2 regions of the Clostridium senegalense genome follow, and region 1 is predicted to be linked to the other one. Evidence: predicted binding sites of a transcription regulator. Region 1 holds the regulator's gene; the other holds the start of a gene.
The links. Region 1 encodes CtsR, which represses protease genes until heat stress. Its sites were predicted from a motif close to AAGGTCAANNAAGGTCAAAT; they were not measured.
Positions count from the first base shown of each region.

Region 2: the regulator CtsR is predicted to act here: its motif matches at 5,555-5,574, upstream of clpB (ATP-dependent chaperone ClpB).

Region 1 is NZ_JAHLNC010000004.1:240,925-248,838, reverse strand. It holds gene fusA (elongation factor G) at 1-172, shown strand, start outside; gene KQI36_RS09955 (hypothetical protein) at 288-524, shown strand; gene KQI36_RS09950 (hypothetical protein) at 487-696, shown strand; gene KQI36_RS09945 (histidine phosphatase family protein) at 822-1,463, shown strand; gene KQI36_RS09940 (ABC transporter ATP-binding protein) at 1,662-3,407, shown strand; gene KQI36_RS09935 (hypothetical protein) at 3,616-3,840, shown strand; gene KQI36_RS09930 (CtsR family transcriptional regulator) at 3,991-4,449, shown strand; gene KQI36_RS09925 (UvrB/UvrC motif-containing protein) at 4,468-4,968, shown strand; gene KQI36_RS09920 (protein arginine kinase) at 4,981-6,015, shown strand; gene KQI36_RS09915 (ATP-dependent Clp protease ATP-binding subunit) at 6,017-7,914, shown strand, end outside.
Region 2 is NZ_JAHLNC010000013.1:11,195-19,108, reverse strand. It holds gene KQI36_RS16215 (DEAD/DEAH box helicase) at 1-2,021, opposite strand, end outside; gene clpB (ATP-dependent chaperone ClpB) at 2,756-5,359, opposite strand; gene KQI36_RS16205 (rhodanese-like domain-containing protein) at 5,682-5,987, opposite strand; gene KQI36_RS16200 (NAD(P)/FAD-dependent oxidoreductase) at 6,119-7,003, opposite strand; gene trxA (thioredoxin) at 7,025-7,342, opposite strand; gene KQI36_RS16190 (MATE family efflux transporter) at 7,747-7,914, opposite strand, start outside.

The sequences.
Region 1 (7,914 bases):
TATAGATAATGGCCAAAAGATTATAGGGGAAGTACCTCAAGCAGAACTTTATGATTATGCTACTGACTTAAGGTCTATAACTGGTGCAAGAGGTGAGTTCAATACTAATTTTGAAAGATATGAAGAGGTTCCAATAGAGGTAGTTAATAAAGTTATAAAAGAAATAAGTTAGTTGTATAAAGTATTAAAAAAGATGTCAATAAATAAATTGACATCTTTTTTTGTATTAATTGAATAATATTTATTTTTAGTAGCAATAATATAAATAAAATGTTTAGGGGGCTAATATGTCTTACTATAAAATGAACATAATAGGTAGAATAAATTTAAGCGACTACAGTAATATACACGATTATATGGAAATAATAGGACCGGAAGATGAATTCACTGTTATGATGGAAAATAGTAATGAAGAGGACATACAAGTTTTATGTAACATGCTACAAACAGAAAAATTTAACATACTGGAAAAAGGAGGAAATGAAAATGGCCGGCTTTTCATCAGAGCGAATAAGAAAAAATGAAATAGAAACTGATAAAATTTTGCGAGAAGAATATAGACCCTACAATGAAGGTGAAAAAGATTATAATAATTTTGAAGAAACAAATTATATACCATCATATGGAGTTAAAAATTGGGTTGGTGACATATACATAGATTCAGTTATACATGGCAAAAGAACTCCAAAAGATTAAAAGAGCTTTATAGGCTCTTTTTTTATTTTAAAATTAAAGTTGCAATAAAGTATAAAAAAAATTTATAATGAATTTATAGAATAGTTTAAATATAAGCTATAATTTTAAAACGAGGGGGAGAGTATATGACAAAATTATACATAACAAGACATGGAGAAACTGAATGGAACAAACTTGGTAAGATGCAAGGGTGGAATGATTCTCCTTTAACAGAACTAGGAAAAGTACAAGCCCAATGGCTAAGAGATAGGGTAGAAAATATAAACTTTAGTAAAATATATACTAGTTCATCAGATAGAGCTTATAAAACTGCAGAAATAATAAAAGGTGATAGGGATATTGAAATAGTGCCAAGCTTAGATTTAAGAGAAATAAGACTGGGGGTATGGCAAGGATTAACACAGGAGGAAATAAGTGAATTAAATAAAGAAAATCATTATAATTATTGGAATAAACCAGAAAAGTACATAACAGTAGAGGGTGCAGAAAGCTTCGAAGAAGTTAGGGATAGAGCATATAGAACTATTATGAAAATGGTAAGAGAAAATAAGGGAAAAGAAATTTTAGTAGTAACTCATACTACAGTTTTAAAAGGTTTTATGTGTGCACTACAAAAGAAAGAAATTAAAGATTTGTGGGAACCTCCATTTATAAAACAAACTAGTTTAACTGTTGTTGAATTTGATGAAGATGAAAATTATAAGATTGTTACCAATGCAGATGCATCTCATCATCAATATACTTTTAAAGAATATAATCAATTTTAAATAAATTACATATATATACATATATGTATGATATAATATAGGATAGTTTATTTTTTATGATGATTGATTTTTATATAATTTATAACAATTCAGTTGTATTAGATTTTAAAAATTAGGGGAATAAAATTAATATTATAAGTTATATATTAAATGGCATTAGTATATAACTTATAATAAAATAATCTATGGGGGGATAGTATGATAAGAAAATTTGTTTCTTACTACAAAGAACATAGGCTCATATTTATTATTGATATGGTATGTGCTTTTTTGGTTGCGGCACTAGATTTGTTTTTTCCAATGATTACAAAAGAGTTGTTAGATTACGGTATTCCCAATAAAAATATTAATATGATAATAAAATTTACAATAGCTTTAACTGTATTATATGTTATCAAATTAATATGTAATTATATAATAGATTATTGGGGTCATGTAATGGGGGTTAGAATTCAGTATGATATGAGAAAAGAAATTTTTTCTCATTTACAAACATTACCATTTAGTTATTTTGATGATAATAAGACAGGCCACTTAATGTCACGAATAGTCAATGATTTAATGGAAATATCTGAACTTGCACATCATGGACCAGAAGATTTATTCATTTCTTTAGTCATGTTAATAGGTTCATTCATATTACTTTGTAAAATAAATATAACATTAACACTGATAATATTTGCTTTTATTCCATTCATAGTTTGGTTTGCTATGGTTAAAAGGGTTAAAATGGCAAGGTCATTTGATAATGTAAGAAAAAAGATAGCAGATGTTAATGGCAGTTTAGAGGATAGTATTTCTGGAATTAGAGTTGCAAAAGCATTTACAAATGAAGATTATGAGATGGAAAAATTTGATGATAATAATGTTCAATTTAAAACTGCCAGAAGTTATTCTTATAAGTGTATGGCTGAATTCTTAGCTGGAATAAGGTTTATGGTGGATATGCTAAATGTTGTAGTTATAGGTGCTGGTGGATACTTTGCATACAAAGAATATATAACTATATCAGAGTTAGTTGCCTATCTTTTATATATAACATATTTTATGCAACCAATAAGAAGACTTACTGCATTTATAGAGCAATATCAAAGTGGAATGTCTGGATTTAAAAGATTTCTAGAAATTATTAATACAAAGACAGATATTGTTGAAAAAGATAATGCAATAGAATTAAAAAATGCTATAGGAAATATAAAGTTTAATGATGTAACATTTAAATATAAAGATAGTGAAGAGGTTATAAGCAATATAAATTTAGATATTCAAAGTGGACAAACTGTAGCTTTGGTAGGACCATCAGGAGGAGGTAAAACTACTATTTGTAATTTACTACCTAGGTTTTATGATGTTAATGATGGAAATATTACTATAGATGATATAGATGTAAAAGATTTGAAAATAAAATCATTAAGAAAAAATATAGGAATAGTTCAGCAGGAAGTATTTTTATTTACAGGAACAATAAAAGAAAACATTTTATATGGAAATCCTGAGGCTACAGATGAAGAAATTATTGAAGCGGCTAAGAATGCTAATATTCATGAGTTTATAGAATCTCTTCCAGATGGTTATGATACCTATGTTGGAGAAAGAGGTATAAAACTTTCAGGTGGACAAAAGCAAAGAGTAGCCATAGCTAGAATATTTTTAAAAAATCCACCTATTTTAATATTAGATGAAGCAACTTCAGCTTTAGATAATGCAACTGAGATAATGATTCAAAAATCTCTTGAAAAGTTATCCAAAGGAAGAACTACAATAGTAGTTGCACATAGGTTATCTACTATAAAAAATGCAGATACAATAGTGGTAATAACTAGCGAGGGAATTGAAGAGCAAGGAAATCATAATGAATTATTAAATAGAAAGGGTATTTATTTTAACTTGTACAATTGTCAATTTACCAATACAAATGTAGAAGAGGATATTATAGTTGAGTAAGCTATAATATTTTCTTCTAACTGAAATATAATCATAAATTAACTTTCTGTTTTAAATTATAAAAAATAAATTATCATAAAAATAATCATCCTTCTTAAGTACAATAGCAAAAGAAAAACATCTATGTTTATGGAAAAAAAAGGAAATACGAAAAAAACATAGAATATTAACTTAAGAGTAAAATGGAAATGAGATAGGAGAGAAAATTATGATAAAAAACAAAAGTAATATATGTGAATTGATAAATAAAGTAAAAAACTTTTCATATGAGAAAGAAACAAGTTTAGTAGAAGTGGAATTAAAATCAGAAGAAACAGTTCATATTAGATATTATGAAGATGATTGTATTAAGATAAATTACTATGATTTTGAAAAGGGAATTTCAACATTATATAAAGATAGAAAATATATAAACAAAGAGCTTTTCCAATAAGGAAAAGTTCTTTGTTGTGCTTTCATAATATGTGAATATAAAAGGTAGAAATGGAAAAAATAATATTTGAAAGTATAATACAAATATTGTATGATAATATTAAGGTCAAAGAAAGTCAAGGTAAATGAAAAATATGGAAAAGGTGATTTTGTGGCTAAGTTATCAGATTTAATAGAGAGTTTTATAAAAGAATTAGTAGATGAGTCTATAGATAATCAAATTCAGATACAAAGAAACGAATTAGCAGATTATTTTAGTTGTGCGCCATCTCAAATAAATTATGTATTATCTACCAGATTCACAAGAGAAAAAGGTTATTACATAGAAAGCAGAAGAGGGGGAGGAGGATGTATAAAAATTATAAAAATAGAATATACAATCCATAATAATCTTTTAGAAATTCTTAATGAAAAAATAGGAGATTATATAACATATAATAACACTGTAAGTATTTTAGAAGCTTTAAAAGAGGAACAAATAATAAGCGAAAGAGAAAAAGAGATAATTAAGATAACATTAAATGATAGAACATTATCTTGTATTGGAAATAGTAAGAATAGATTAAGGGCAGATATACTAAAGTCCATAATTTTTAATATATTAGAATAATAAAATGGAGGGGTAATTTTGATTTGTAGCAGATGTAAAAAGAATGAGGCAAATTTTCATATAACAAAGGTTGTTAATGGTGTAAAATATGAGGAACATTTATGTGAAGTGTGTGCTAAAAATAATGCTATAGGTCTAGATGCAGATTTTTCATCTCAGTTCTCGTTTCAAAATATTTTAAGTGGTTTTATTGATTATATGGCTAATAATCGAGAAGAACAAATATCTAATAAAGTATGTTGTAAAAAATGTGGTCAAACTTATGAAGATTTTAAAAAAACAGGTTTATTAGGTTGTGATGAATGTTATGAGAGTTTTAGAGAAGCAATGACAGCTATTATAAAAAGGGTTCAATTAAGTAGTATGCATAATGGTAAAATACCACAAAAATATGGAAATGAACTTAAGAAGAAAAGAGAAGTTTTACAGTTAAAAGAAAAACTTAAAAATGCTATAGAAAAAGAAGAATATGAAAAGGCAGCAGAAATTAGAGATGTTATTAGAGAGTTAGAAAGGTAGGGGAAGAATACTATGGAAAATTGGATAAATGCTGAAGGCGTAAAGGATAATGTAATTTTAAGTAGTAGAATAAGATTAGCAAGAAATCTAAAAGGATATCCCTTCCCAAATAAAATTAATAAAGAAACTGCTGATGAGATTATTAAAAATATAGAAGATGCTTTTTATTTAGATGAGAATTTTAAAGAAGATTTTAAAACAATAAGGTTAGATGAAAAAACAGAGATTGAAAAGGAAATGTTATTTCAAAAACACATTGTAAGTAAATCTCTTCTAAAAAATAAAGATATAGGTGCAGTAATATTAAACAATAATGAAACCATTAGCGTAATGATTAACGAAGAAGATCATTTAAGAATACAAGGTATATCTAATGGTTTAAGTTTAAAGGAAATTTATGAAAATATAAATAAAATAGATAATATTATAGAGGAAAAATTAGAGTTTGCTTATGATAGTGATATAGGATATTTAACTGCATGTCCAACTAATGTAGGGACAGGGGTAAGAGCTTCCGTAATGGTTCATTTACCTTGCCTTTGTATGACAAGGGAAATAGAAAATGCTTTTAATGCAGTTAGTAAAATGGGAATGACTATAAGAGGTTTGTATGGGGAAGGCTCTAAAGGTTACGGAAATATATTTCAAATATCTAATCAAATAACTTTAGGTCCTACAGAAGAAGAAATAATTAATGGACTTAATGCTATGATATATCAAATAATAGATAAAGAAAAAGAAGCAAGAACAAGACTCATGAATAGCTATAAATATGAGATGGAAGATAGAATAATGAGAGCTAGAGGGATTTTAAGTACAGCAATAATTATAGATTATAAAGAAAGTATGGAGTTATTATCTATGATAAGGTTAGGTATAGAGTTAGGTTTAATTAAAGATATAAGTAAAACTGCTTTAAATAAATTACTAATAGATATAAGCTTACCAGCATTACAAGATAAATTTAAAAATGAAATTAAAAATGACAATATAAATTTTTATAGAGCTATAGTAATTAGGGAAAATTTTATTAAGCGAGGTGTTTAATATGTTTAATAGATTTACTGAAAGAGCAAGAAATGTGCTTATGTATGCAAATGATGAGTCAAGGGAATTTAAACATGGGTATGTTGGAACAGAACATATTTTATTAGCAGTCTTAAAAGAGGAAGATGGAATTTCTAAAAATATATTAAATGATTTTAATATCAACTATGATAATGTAAAAAATTTGATAGAAGCTTATGTTGGCTATGGTAATATTGAAATGAGTGAAAATGAAATTGCTTTAACTCCAAGAACAAAGAGATTATTTGAAATTAGTTTAGTTGAAGCAAGAAGTTTAAATCAAAATTATATATCTCCAGAGCATATGACTTTGGCACTTATACGAGAAGGTGAGGGAGTAGCCTATACGATAATTGTAAATTTAGGCGCTGATCCATTAAAGTTATATAAAGATATTCAAAAGGCTATTAAAGGAGAGGAAAGTAATATTAAATCTCATAGTAAGAAAAGTAAAAAAGATACCAAAACTTTAGATAAGTATGGAAAAGATATAACCGACTTAGCATATGAAGGAAAACTTGATCCTATTATAGGAAGAGATAAAGAAACAGAAAGGGTTTTGGAAATACTTTGTAGAAGAATGAAAAATAATCCATGTCTTATAGGTGATCCAGGGGTTGGTAAGACAGCCATAGCTGAAGGTTTAGCTCAGAAAATAGTATCCGGTAATATACCAGAAATATTAAAAGAAAAAAGGGTTGTATCTTTAGATATGTCTTCTGTTCTTGCGGGTTCAAAATATAGAGGTGAGTTTGAAGAGCGATTAAATAATATTATAGAAGAGGTTGCTAAGGCTGGAAATGTTATTTTATTTATAGATGAGATTCATACTATTGTTGGTGCTGGTGGTGCAGAGGGTGCAATTGATGCATCTAATATATTAAAACCAGCATTAGCTAGAGGTGAAATACAATGTATAGGTGCTACAACTTTAGATGAATATAGAAAATATATAGAAAAAGATGCTGCATTAGAAAGAAGGTTTCAGTCAGTATTAGTAGATGAACCTACTAAGGAAGAGGCTATAGAAATCTTAAAAGGATTAAGAGATAAGTATGAAGCACATCATAGAGTTCAAATTACAGATGAAGCAATAGAGGCAGCAGTAAAACTTTCAGATAGATATATTACAGATAGGTTTTTACCAGACAAGGCTATAGATCTTATAGATGAAGCTGGTGCAAAAATGAGAATAGAAAATTTAACAACACCAAAATGCTTAAAAGATTTACAGGAAAAACTAGAACAAGCGACAAAAGAAAAATCAGATGCTATAACTATGCAAGACTTTGAAAAAGCAGCATCTTTAAGGGATAAAGAAAAATCAATAAAAGAAGAGATTGAAAAAGAGGAAAAACAATGGTCATCTAAAAAGAATGATGCAAATTCTATAGTAGATGCAAGTCATGTAGCAAATATTATTTCAAGATGGACTAATATACCAATTGAAAAATTAACAGAAACTGAGGCAACTAGGCTTTTGAAACTTGAAGAGATTTTACATGGAAGAGTTATAGGGCAAGATGAGGCTGTAGAATCTATATCAAAAGCAGTAAGAAGAGCAAGGGTTGGACTTAAAGATCCTAAGAGACCGATAGGTTCTTTTATATTCTTAGGACCTACAGGTGTAGGTAAAACAGAGCTTACTAAAGCTTTAGCACAAGCTATGTTTGGTGATGAAAATAATTTGATAAGAATTGATATGTCAGAATATATGGAGAAACATTCTGTATCTAAGCTTATAGGGGCACCTCCTGGATATGTGGGTTTTGATGAAGGTGGACAATTAACAGAGAAAGTAAGAAGAAATCCTTATTCAGTAATTTTATTTGATGAAATAGAAAAAGCACATCCTGATGTATTTAATGCATTGCTTCA
Region 2 (7,914 bases), on a different contig from region 1:
TGAAATCCTCTATAAAATTTTGACTTTGATAACAAATACCCTGGCATTATATAATCAAAAATAGACCAAAGTTCTAAAAGAGAATTTTCTATAGGTGTACCTGTTAACGCAAATTTAGCCTTTGCATTTATTAATTTAACAGCTTTTGCATTTAATGTATTTGAATTTTTAATCTGTTGTCCTTCATCAATAAAAGAATATTGAAATTCTATATTATTATAATAATCAATATCTTTTGCTAAGGTACTATAAGATGTTACTACTACATCATATTCATTTATTGTCTTAAACAATTCCCTTCTTTCCTTAGCTAATCCATAAATAACACAAATTTTTAAATTAGGCGCAAATTTTAATATTTCATTTTCCCAATTATAAATCAACGATGTAGGAGCTACTACTATAGATGGACATTTTTTATTAATATCTATAGAATTTTCTACATAATCAAGTATTAGACATATTGCTTGAAGAGTTTTTCCAAGTCCCATTTCATCAGCAAGTATTCCACCTAAATTTCTTAAAGCCAAAGTTTTAAGCCATTTGAATCCTACAATTTGATAATTACGAATAACCCCTTGTAAGTTTTTAGGCAGTTTAAAATCATCTTCTACACTTTCTATTTTATATATAAATTCCTTTAATTTTTCCTTTTTTTCTATATAAAGTTTGTTATTAGCCTCATTTTCCGCTATATCATTAGCTGTTTTTCTCCATTTTTGAGTATGAGAATTTCCACTTCCACCTTTTACAAAGACAGAAGCAATTCTTGACACCAAAAATGTTCCATTTTTAGATTTACTACTTGAAAAATTTCTTGATCCTACTCCCTCATAAATTTTAAACAATTTTTTATTATTTAAATATATATAAGAACCGTTCTTCATTGTTATTATTTTTTCTTCATTTTCTATAGCATTAAAAATATTATTAATGTCTTCAAAAGTTATCTCTTCAATACCTAAACTAAATTCTATATATTCATTGTAAACATCCATAATGGGCTCATAGTCATTTTCTTTATATACCTTTTTACATTTAAAATCATCACTTTTATGAATTGTTCCCAATTCTTTTAACTTTTCTTCTCCATGCAATATAAAATCTACTATATCTTTTGTGTTATCTAAAACAAATCCTATTTTTCTCATATCAAAATTACACTTTTTCAATACATCATTTACTTTTTTCTCTTTATCCAAGTCTCTTGAGGATACTTTTTTAGACTGAATAAATTTATCTTCACTACAAATATCAATTACAATATCTCCATAAGTAAATATAGGATTCACTGTAATTTCATTTGCATTACTGTCTATATAAAAATCTACTTTTAAAGGCTGACTTTCTTTATTTTTAGGTTTTTCTATATAAAAATAATTACTAACCTCTTTTAATTTAAAAGATATCAATCCTATTGTTTTTTCTAAATTTTTATTTTTAAAAGTTAATGTAGAAGATTTTAATGTATTAAAATTTTTATAAAAAGTGCTATATCTAAAAGATTGCATTGTTTCTGGTTTATAAATATCATCACTTAACAAAAAATATTCAAAATTATTTGTACTGTAATCAGGAATGTCACTAATTTGGGTTAACTTTACTTTATCCTCATCAACAAATAATTTAAACTTTAAATCTAAGTTCCTATTTAGTATTTTTTTATTTAAATACTTCTTACCATTTACAATTAAATCAAATTTACAATTTTCAAAGAATTTTAAGACCTCAACTTCTTCATCATTATTTAAAATAATACTGTCATTTTCTAAACAATTCTCTTTTAATAAAACCTTATAGAAATTATTATACTGCTCATAAAAATTTTTATAAGATATTTTAAAACTATTATTAATGTTTATTATTTTATCATCTTTTGTATTTTTAAGTATTTCTTTTAACTTATAACTTTCCCCTATTTCATTTTTTCTTATAACATTAAACCTTAATAAGGTATTTTTAACTTCCTTATTAAGGTTTAATTCTAATTTCATATCTAAATTAATAAAATCATCAATCATTTTCATCACCAATCATTAAACGTAATTTATATAACTTTTAAATTCACTTACAATTTTTCATAAATCACTTTTTTATTTATCCTAAGTTATTATAGGTTTTTAAGTTTATTTTTAATTTATTCTTATTTAAATTTAAATATTGATAAAAAATAGTCATAATAATAACACTTTTTTAAATTTATAAACAATGCTAATTTCCATTTTATTCCTATACTCATATAAAATTATAATACATAATAAAACCTAAAACTGTTCAATGAGAACTTTTAGGTTTCCTTTTAATATAATACTATATTATTATATATTAACTTTTATCACTAATTTTATAAATTTAATTTAACCTCTTCATAAAAACATATTAACCTTTAAAATTTACTTAATAAAATAGTATTTATTTTTATATATGAGGTTTTTAAATACTATTTTAACGCATTTTTTTATTTTTTTCAATAGTTGCTTATTTTAAATCATATATATGATTCTTTCCAATACATTTTTTTAAATTCAAATTATATATTAAAATTTTTAAAAAGTTATATTCGATATACTATTGTATTCTAACTTTTAATATACAAATTCTATGACTGCTATAAAAAACAAGCTTTTATTTCTATAATAAATAGCTAAAAAGTGATATAAACTTTAAATTTTCTAAATTCAATACTATAATTATTAGTTATTGAATAAATTTAATTTCAAGTTTATATCACTATAAAATAGCTTTTTCTATTTAATTAATTTTTAACTGTTATTTCTAAAGTTTCATCTTTACCATCAACAAGAACTATACAACCATCATAAATTTCCCCTGAAATTATCATTCTAGCTATTTTAGTCTCTAACACATTTCCAATATATCTTTTTAATGGTCTTGCACCATAAACTGGATCGTAGCCTTCTTTTGCTAATATATCCTTTGCATAATCAGTTACTTGTAAGGTTATATTTCTATCACTTAGTCTTATTCTTACATCCTTTAAGAAGATATCTATTATTTTTTTGATACCTTCCCCACTTAAAGGTTTAAACATTATAATATCATCTAATCTATTTAAGAATTCTGGCTTAAACCTTAACTTCATCTCATTCATTACAGCATTTCTTGCATCTTCACTTATTCCACTTTCATCTTGGTTTTCTAACAAATAGCTACTTCCTAAGTTAGACGTCATAATGATAATTGTATTTTTAAAATCTACAGTTTTACCTTTATTATCTGTAAGTCTTCCATCATCTAGTATTTGTAAAAATATATTAAATACGTCTTCATGAGCTTTTTCAATTTCATCAAATAGTATTACTGAATATGGATTTCTTCTAACAGCTTCTGTTAATTGTCCTCCTTCTTCATAACCTACATATCCTGGAGGTGGCCCTATAAGTCTTGAAACTGAGTATTTCTCCATATATTCGGACATATCTATTCTTACAATATTTTCTTCACTATCAAACAAGTTTCTTGCAAGAGTTTTAGCAAGTTCTGTCTTACCAACACCAGTAGGTCCCAAGAATATAAATGAACCAATAGGTCTATTAGGATCTTTAAGACCTGCTCTAGCCCTAAGTACTGCGTTAGATACTGCATTTGTTGCCTCTTCTTGGCCTACTACTCTTTTTTGCAGTTCTTCTTCTAATCTTAAAAGTTTTTGTCTTTCACCTTCAATTAATCTTGTAACTGGAATACCAGTCCATTTCGAAACAATCTCAGATATTTCACTTTCTGTTACTTCTTCCTTTAAAAGAGCACCTTCATAATTTTTTTTCATTTCTTCTTCTTTGTCTTTTACTTGTCTTTCAAGTTCTGGAATTGTTCCATATTTAAGCTGTGCAACAGTGTTTAAATCATATTCTCTTTCAGCTTTTTCTAAATCTCCACGAACATTATCAAGTTGAGATTTTAAATTTCTTATTTCTAAAATATGGCCTTTTTCCTTTTCATATTTTGCTGTCATTTCATCATTTTTTTCTTTTAATTCAGCAAGTTCTTTTTCTAAATTTTTAAGTCTTTTTTGTGAAGCTTCATCATTTTCTTTAGTTAATGCTTCTCTTTCTGTCTCAAGCATTAATTTTTTTCTTCTTATAATATCAAGTTCTGTTGGAAGAGAGTCTATTTCACTTCTTATCATAGCACCAGCTTCATCTATTAAATCAATAGCTTTATCTGGAAGATATCTATCTTGAATATATCTATCTGAAAGTTTTGCTGCAGCTACTATAGCTGAATCATGTATCCTTATTCCATGATGTATTTCAAACCTTTCTTTTAGTCCTCTTAAAATAGAAACTGTATCTTCTACTGTTGGCTCTTCTATTATAACTGTTTGGAATCTTCTTTCTAACGCCTTATCTTTTTCTATATACTGTCTATATTCATCAAAAGTTGTAGCCCCAATACAGTGAAGTTCTCCTCTTGCAAGCAATGGTTTAATTAAGTTACCTGCATCCATTGCTCCATCTGTTTTTCCAGCACCTACAATTGTATGAATTTCATCTATAAATAGTATTATTCTTCCTTCTGAACTTTGAACTTCTTTTAATACTGCTTTTAATCTTTCTTCAAATTCGCCTCTATATTTAGCCCCTGCAATCAATGCACCCATATCTAATGAGAAAATAATTCTATCTTTTAACCCTTCTGGAACATCTCCTCTTACTATTCTTTCTGCCAAACCTTCAACAATAGCAGTTTTACCAACACCAGGTTCTCCTATCAATACAGGATTATTTTTTGTTCTTCTTGAAAGTATTCTTATTGTTCTTCTAATTTCTTCATCACGTCCAATTACGGGATCTAGTTTGTGTTTTTTAGCAAGTTCAATAAGATTTGTTCCGTACTTTTTAAGTGCATCATATGTTCCTTCTGGATCTTGCGTATCAACTCTTTGATTACCTCTTACATCTGATAGAACTTTTAAAAATTCATTTTTATTTATATTAAATCTGTCTAATATTTTTCCAACTGCACCTTTTTTGTCAACTTCCATAATAGCAATCATCACATGTTCCACACTAATGTATGAATCTTTAAATTCTGTTGCAATTTCATCTGCTTTAACTAAAACTTCATTTATTCTTCTTGTAGCTACTACACCTGAATTTTGAGCTCCTTCACCTAGTACTTTAGGCATCCTATCTAGCTCAGTATGCAAATCATTTCTAAGTACACTTATGTTAACTGACATTTTTTCAAAAATATTAGGAATTAATCCATCTTCTTGATTTACAAGTGCTGAAAATAAATGTATTACATCTACTTGTTGATGATTATATTTTACAGCCTCACTATATGCATCATTTAAACTTTGTTGTACTCTTACAGTCATTTTATCCACATTCATATATTCTTATGTTGTAATAAATTTTAATAAAACTTATTACAACATTTCACCTCCTTTAATAAAAATCTCTTCATTTTTAATTATTTAATAAAATACTTTAAAGCTATTTTATATTAGTTTTTCAATGCATATAAAAGTTATACATATAATAAACTTTTACACAACTAAATACTTTGTTATATTTATAATAATATAAAAGTCAAAGAAAGTCAAAGTCTATTTTTCCTTTATTTTTACCTAAAATAAAGCACAATAAGACATTTATATAAAATATCTTATTGTACTTTTCGTATTTAACTTATAGATTTATAAATTGATTTTTTTATCTTACTAAATAATTTTGTAACGGGCTAATTCCACCAGTTAAATTATATATATATCTAAATCCATTTCTACTTAAAAATGAACTTGCTGTAAAACTTCTTGAACCAGAACTACAGTAAATAACAATGTTTTCATTTTTATATGGTTCTAATAAATCAATTTTTTCATTTAGCTCATCTATTGGTATAGATATTGCATTAGGTATATGACCATACTCAAATTCAGAATAAGATCTTACATCTAAAAATATAGCATCTCTATTGTTTAAAAAATTTATTGCTTCATATTTACTTATATTTTTCATAAACTCACTCCTTAGCAAGCTTTTAAATTATCTTTATAATATATTATACTAAGTTATCTATAATTGCTCTATTTAAATAAAAAAAAACTACTTTAAAATAAGATTAATATCCATTTTAAAGTAGTTTTTCACTATTTATTTTTATTACTAATCGCCTTTTCATATAAATAACTTACAGCATTTAATGAAGCAATTTGACCTTCTCCAGCTGATTTTATATAACCATAAGGTTTTCCAATACAATCACCAGCTGCAAAGGCTCCTTTTATATTTGTTTCCAGATTTCTATTTACTTCTATATGACCATCTACAGATTTAAGTCCTGGCATTAACACATCTGGTGCTACACTATCTCTTAATATAAACAATCCGGATACTGTTAATTCTTTATCTTCAAATATTATCTTTTCAAAAGAATTTTCACCTTCAATAGATTTAATTTTACTGTGAATAACTTCTACATTATCACCTAAACTAAATTGGCCTTTAAACATTGGAACAAAGTATACTTTAGATGCCACTCCTTTTAAATAATCAACTTCTTCTAAAGAAGCTTGATTATAACCAACAACAGCTACTTCTTTTCCTTTATATAATGGACCATCACAGGTTGCACAATAACTTACACCTTTTCCTATAAGTTTTTCTTCCCCTTGTAGTAATTTTCCATAATTTACTCCTGTTGCTAATATAACTGCATCTACTTTGTAAGATTTATCATTACAAACTACAGCAAAGAAACTTCCCATTGAATAAACATTTGTTACTTTTTCATATGTTATTTCTATTCCCATATTATCTATATGCTTCTTAAAATTATTAGTAAGTTCTTTTCCACTTATACCTGGGAAGCCAAGGTAATTATCTATTTCTGGAGCTAGTTCTAACTTATTACTAAGATTCTCTTGACCAAAAATTACAAAGCTTTTATTTCTTATTTTTAAATTTAATGCAGCACTAATTCCTGCAGGACCGCTTCCTATAATAGCTACATCATACTGTTTCATCTGTTCCATTTTAAACCATGCCTTTCTTTATTACATATGTTTGTTTAAAAATTCAACTAACATTTCTTTAGGTGCAAAACCACTAAATTTATCTACTAAGTCACCATCTTTAAATAATAACATAGTTGGAACCGCTGATATTTTATAAGCAGATGCCTTTTCAACATTTGCATCTACATCTACTTTGCCTATAGTTAAACTTTCATTCATCTCTCCTGCTAATTCTTCTAAAACAGGTCCAAGCATTTTACATGGTCCACACCATGGTGCCCAGAAATCTACTAAAACTAACCCTTTTGAATTTAAAACCTCTTCATTAAAACTACTATCTGTTATATGTTTTATCATTTTTACCACTCCTTTAAATAAACTTAATATTAGATTATGCAAATACATAATTGATATACTTATATTTTTTAAATTTTAATAAAATTTAAAGACTATAATAATTTTTATCAACAAAGATTCCTTATCCTTTAACTATATTTTATCATAAAACATTCATATATTCAAATATTAAAATATATTTTAAAAATATTTTTAGTATCTTATATGAAAAGAAATTAATTACAAATTATAACTTTTTAATTTATGTGAAAATATAGGGAAACAAGCTCTAACTTAAATTTATTCAATGCCTGCCTCACTATTTTAGGTATCCAAATTTTGAAATGGATAACTTTAAGAGTTAACTTGGAACCCTATACAATAAAGCAAATTAATACTCTATATATTAAAAAAATATGTATATTTTATGAGTTTTTAATTACGGATTTTTTTTGCCACCTTCCTCTTTTATAATACCAAAAAGTTACAAACCAACCTACAATCCATCCTACCGGTATTCCTATCCATATACCATTTACACCTAAATATTTAGAAAACACATAAGATGATGGAATTCTTACAGCCCATAATGA